Chroogloeocystis siderophila 5.2 s.c.1: one gene and its partner. Each later gene encodes a partner of the first gene's protein in a complex. Links are inferred from orthologs where the notes say so. Each region holds a gene or a part of one and is shown on either strand. Other genes may lie near its edges.

The links.
Region 2: rpmE (region 1) and rplI share a complex: the UniProt entries of both Bacillus subtilis proteins name them as parts of the 50S ribosomal subunit. The link is inferred for Chroogloeocystis siderophila 5.2 s.c.1 from one-to-one orthologs.

Annotation. Positions count from the first base shown.
Region 1 is NZ_MRCC01000006.1:19,417-22,435, reverse strand. The notes cover bases 1-2,941. They hold rpmE (50S ribosomal protein L31), read left to right. Parts: upstream 1-1,321; coding sequence 1,322-1,561; downstream 1,562-2,941. Other genes in these bases: prfA (peptide chain release factor 1), read left to right, coding at 1,631-2,731; rpsI (30S ribosomal protein S9), read left to right, coding at 801-1,217; rplM (50S ribosomal protein L13), read left to right, coding at 346-801; truA (tRNA pseudouridine(38-40) synthase TruA), read left to right, coding at 1-232. UniProt on the Bacillus subtilis protein: Binds the 23S rRNA. While neither of the L31 paralogs is essential, this protein seems to function as the main L31 protein.
Region 2 is NZ_MRCC01000008.1:76,295-79,078, reverse strand. Bases 1-2,706 are described here. They hold rplI (50S ribosomal protein L9), read left to right. Parts: upstream 1-977; coding sequence 978-1,436; downstream 1,437-2,706. Other genes in these bases: dnaB (replicative DNA helicase), read left to right, coding at 1,784-2,706; gloB (hydroxyacylglutathione hydrolase), read left to right, coding at 1-745. Also shown: more of dnaB, read left to right, coding at 2,707-2,784. UniProt on the Bacillus subtilis protein: Binds to the 23S rRNA.

The DNA of each region.
Region 1 (3,019 bases):
ACTTGTCGATGTGGGGAAAGGTAGCTTATCACTTGAGAAATTCACTGAGCTTTGGCAACAGCAACGCCGCGAAAATGTGAAATATGCGGCTCCACCCCAAGGCTTATGCTTACTCCGCGTTGGCTATAGCGATTTTCCTTTTCCTCCAGAAGTTTGGTATGACACCTTACCGCAGTTGGTGCTACCAGATACAAACTACGTTTCTTCCGTAGGGGACAAAGGCAAGCGCTAGACCAAGTACTCTCTTCAAATGTCAACACTTAGATGCTTCAAATGAGCTTGTAAACAAAATCATACACCATTGATTTATTTGTTAGTTGAAATTTAAAGGACACGAAAACACCCATGAACAAAACATATATTCCAGCACAAGATACCATCGAACGCGAGTGGTATGTTGTCGATGCAACTGACCAGCGCTTGGGCAGATTAGCAACTGAAATCGCCATGATTTTGCGCGGTAAAAATAAACCAGAATTTACGCCACACATGGATACAGGCGGCTTTGTTATTGTTGTTAATGCTGACAAAGTGATTGTTACTGGGAAAAAGCGCAGCCAAAAGCTCTATCGTCGCCACTCAGGACGTCCTGGCGGGATGAAAACAGAAACCTTTGCTCAACTGCAATCGCGACTACCAGAGCGCATTGTAGAACACGCAGTTAAAGGAATGCTGCCTAAAAATAGTTTAGGACGTCAATTATTTACCAAGTTAAAAGTTTACGCAGGCGCAGAACATCCGCACCAAGCACAACAACCAAAAGAAATTAAAATTCAGACAATACCAGGAGAGCAAAACTAATGCAAGCAACAGATACGACAAGCGATCGCGTGATGTATAGAGGTACTGGTCGCCGTAAATCTTCCGTCGCCAGAGTCCGTTTAGTCCCTGGCGATGGACAAATGATTGTTAACGGTAAACCAGGCGATTTATATTTTCAATTCAACCCCAATTACCTCGCAGTCGCTAAAGCCCCGTTAGAAACCTTAGGGTTAGAAAATGAATACAACATCTTAGTGACGGCGCACGGTGGTGGCTTAACCGGACAATCCGATTCAATTCGTTTAGGTGTCGCCCGCGCTCTGTGTCAACTCGATCCAGAAAACCGTTCGCCACTAAAGTCTGAAGGCTATTTAACGCGCGATCCCCGTGCAAAAGAGCGCAAGAAATACGGTTTACACAAAGCACGGAAAGCTCCTCAGTTCTCCAAGCGATAAAAATTATCAGCGATCAGCTTTTGGAGGTTTGTTGCTCGTCAATATGCTGAGCGCTGAAGGCTAAAAGCTACAATAGATATAAGCAATTACAAAGAAAACAGACAATGGCAAAATCTGATATTCATCCGCAGTGGTATCCTGAAGCAAAAGTTTACTGTGATGGTGAACTTGTTGCGACTGTTGGTTCAACTAAACCCGAACTACACGTTGATGTGTGGTCAGGTAACCATCCTTTCTATACAGGTACGCAAAAGATTATCGATACCGAAGGTCGAGTAGAACGGTTCCTACGGAAGTACGGCATGATGGAAGCCGACTCTACAGGCGACGATAAGAAAAAGTAGCCAGGCTAGATAGTCGAACCGGATACTGTTTTGTGACCTTCTACTATCTTGCTAAAGCGATCGCACTTTATGCCTGAAACTTATCTGCTAAACAAACTCAAATCTGTCGAGCAAACTTTTAACGAACTCACCCGCCGCCTTGCTGACCCTGATATTGCTAGAGATCCTGGCGAATATCAGAAAGTTGCTAAGGCACGTTCTTCATTAGAAGAAGTTGTGACGACCTATGAAACCTGGAAAACGACTCAAGACGAGTTGGTAGGTGCTAGGGAAGTCATGAAAGAAGCCAATGGCGACGCAGAATTACAAGAAATGGCAGCACTGGAAGTCGCCGAACTCGAAGAACAGCTAGAACAACTAGAAGTTCGCTTAAAAATCTTGTTGCTACCACGCGACCCTAACGACGAAAAGAACACCATGCTGGAAATTCGTGCGGGTACTGGTGGTGATGAGGCAAGTATTTGGGCGGGTGATTTGGTGCGGATGTACTCGCGGTATGCAGAAAGCCAAAACTGGAAAGTTAAGTTGATTAGCGAATCGCTCGCAGAAATGGGCGGCTTTAAAGAAGCCATACTAGAAATTCAAGGCGATCAAGTTTATAGCAAGCTGAAGTTTGAAGCAGGAGTACACCGCGTCCAGCGCGTTCCAGTAACTGAAGCAGGCGGAAGAGTCCACACATCAACAGCTACCGTAGCCGTAATGCCAGAAGTTGATGATGTCGAAATTGAAATTGACCCGAAAGATATTGAAATGACCACAGTGCGATCAGGTGGTGCGGGTGGACAAAACGTCAACAAGGTGGAAACGGCGGTCGATCTATTCCATAAACCTACGGGAATTAGGATTTTCTGTACCGAAGAACGCAGCCAGTTGCAAAACAAAGAACGCGCAATGCAAATTTTGCGAGCCAAGCTGTACGAAATGAAGCTCCGCGAACAACAAGAGGCGGTGACTTCAATGCGGCGATCACAAGTCGGTACAGGATCGCGTTCGGAAAAAATCCGTACTTACAACTACAAAGATAACCGCGTCACTGACCACCGCTTAGGACAAAATTTCTCTTTGGCTCCAGTTCTAGAGGGAGATTTAGAACCAATGATTCAAGCTTGCATCTCGCAAGATCAGCAAGAACGTTTAGCAGAATTAGCTGCTTCTGGTACAGGTTCGTAGTTAAGATAATTTGTACAATAAGCGTGCCTATTGCCATAACAGCTTGAATGTAGTCAGTTTTGGCAAGGGTATATGTTTCGCGCTCTGATTTAAAATGTTTGGCTAATTGACGTTTTAAATCAGTATATTGTTGGGCTTCTTCGGAGTGCGATCACAAATAATCTTGAAATGATACACGTTCCCATGAAGTACTATCTGCCTCAACTATTATATGCAGGTGGTGAGTGCGCTGTGAACCATAAGGTGGCATTCCTTTCACTACGAAAGAACATTCACTCAGGAAGGGGA
Region 2 (2,784 bases), on another replicon or contig:
TGATAATTACATTTTTTTGCTGCATGAACCCATGCAAAATATAGCTGCGGTTGTAGACCCAGCAGAAGCAGAACCAGTACTAGAACAGCTAGAGCAACTAGACGCAGAGTTAGTAGCAATTTTTAACACGCATCATCATAACGATCATGTAGGTGGTAATCGCAAGTTAATTCAGCGTTTTGGAAGTGTTACAGTGTATGGTGGCGAGAAAGATCGCGGCAGAATACCAGGACAGCAAGTTTTCTTAAAAGAAGGCGATCGCGTTGACTTTGGCGATCGCAGCGCTGAAGTTATTTTTGTCCCAGGACACACTCGCGCACATATTGCTTACTACTTCCCGCCAGAAACACCAGACACTAACGGAGATTTGTTTTGCGGCGATACATTATTTGCAGGGGGATGCGGTCGCTTATTTGAAGGAACTCCCGCACAAATGCTCGATTCTTTGACAAAATTAAGAGCTTTACCAGACAATACGCGCGTGTGGTGCGCCCACGAATATACTTTAAAGAACTTGCAATTTGCGCTGACAGTGGATGGTGGAAATCCCGAATTACAAGCTCGTTATGAAATAGTCAAAGCAGCACGCAATCGTTTGGAAGCTACAATACCTTCGATGTTGAACGTTGAAAAGCGTACAAATCCCTTTCTACGCTGGAATCAACCTGAGTTACAGTCAGCAGTACAAAGCAACGATCCACTACAAACTTTTGCACGCTTGCGCGGAATGAAAGATCAGTTCTGAGTGAAGAAAGGCAGAGAAAGCTTTGCTGTTTTAGATCGATTACTCCTGATATCTTCATCGTTTGAAAGACATTTTGCATGAATACGATCCTATTGCTATCGATTAACCAGACGTAGTAAGATATACGGTTGCGATTGCTTGCTATATTTCGTTACGATTATAGATTCTGATCAATTTTTTAAATAAACATTCGCAACGATACCAACATAATTCAACCACTACAGGAAAGACCATGGCAAAACGCGTGCAATTAGTTCTCAATCAGGATGTTAGCAAGCTAGGAAAATCTGGAGATTTAGTAGAAGTTGCACCAGGTTACGCTCGCAACTATTTGCTTCCCCAAAATCTCGCAATGCAAGCAACTCCAGGGATTCTCAAGCAAGTTGAGCGCCGACGCGAAAAAGAACGTCAGCGTCAAGAAGAATTACGTCAACAAGCCCTAACTCAAAAAGCAGCATTAGATAAAGTAGGGCAATTCACAATCGCGAAGCAAGTTGGTGAAAAAGACGCTATTTTTGGTACTGTAACCGCTCCTGAAGTCGCGGCCTTAGTTCAAGCAGCAATCGGTCAAGAAGTAGATCGGCGCGGGATAACTTTACCAGATATCAGTAAAACAGGTACTTACACCGCTGAAATTAAACTTCATCCAGAGGTAACAGCAGAAATCCTAATTCAGGTTGTACCAGAATGAAGAAGAGGTTAGGGATCAAAGGTCAGAGATCGGGGGGTAATGTTTGAACCGAAGGTCTGCGAAGCGCGTTATTAAATGAGAAATACAGGCATTTTCTCCCCTGCACTTGAAGCATCTCTGCTCGCTTGCTACCTGATTGGAGCACCATAACTTGAAATGGTATTAGCCCACGGAGGTAGACTTAGTCTATCAAGCCGCGACTTCAGTCACCAAGGCTATTCATATCATAAGGGTGTAGTGTGTCTTCCTAAGCAGGACAATCAGGGCAAGCGGAAAAAGCGATAATAGATACAGGATTTAATTCTTCATTGCCCTAACCCTAACCTCTGACCTCTGACCTCTGCTCTATGACTCAACAACTGAGTTTTCAAGATAATATCGGCAGCTTACCTCCACAGAATATTGATGCCGAAGAAGCCATTTTAGGAGGGATTTTACTCGACCCTGAAGCAATTAGCCGTGTAAGCGATCGCCTTGTCAAAGAAGCTTTTTACATCAGCGCCCACAGGGAAATTTACGAAGCCGCCCTCAGACTCCACCAGCAGGGAAAACCGACGGATCTTCTCAGTCTATCCGCATGGTTAGCAGACCACGATTTACTATCTCGGATCGGCGGGAGAAGCAAACTTACCCAACTTGTAGACCGCACCGTATCAGCCGTTAATATTGATGTCCTAGCAATGCTAGTCATGGACAAATTTCTGCGGCGCAAGTTGATTGAATCGGGTAATGAAATTGTCCAGCTAGGCTATCAAACTGATGTTGAGTTAGCAACAGTTTTAGACCGTGCAGAGCAAAAAGTTTTCAGCATTACGCAAGAACGTCCGCAAAAAGGTCTTGTCTCGATTTCAGATACGCTGATTGATACTTTTCAGGAACTCGAAAGTCGCGACCAAGGACAAACTCTACCAGGACTATTGTGCGATTTTTACGACCTTGACGCGCTTACCGGTGGTTTCCAACGTTCTGATTTAGTTATCCTTGCAGGACGCCCAGCAATGGGGAAAACGGCGCTAGCACTGAATATTGCTAAAAATATAGCGGCTCGCTACGAACAATCTGTCGCGGTTTTTAGCCTGGAGATGTCTAAAGAGCAATTAGTGCAACGACTCTTAGCCAGCGAAGCCGGAATCGAAAGTCATCGGATGCGCGCGGGACGTATTAGCCAAAACGAGTGGGAACAATTAAGTCGTGCGTTTGGCAATTTATCTGAATTACCGATTTATATCGACGACACCGCAAATATGACGGTGATGGAAATGCGATCGCAAGCCCGACGGTTGCAAGCTGAAAAAGGAACCGAATTAGCCTTGATTTTAATCGACTACTTACAACTGATGGAAGGTAG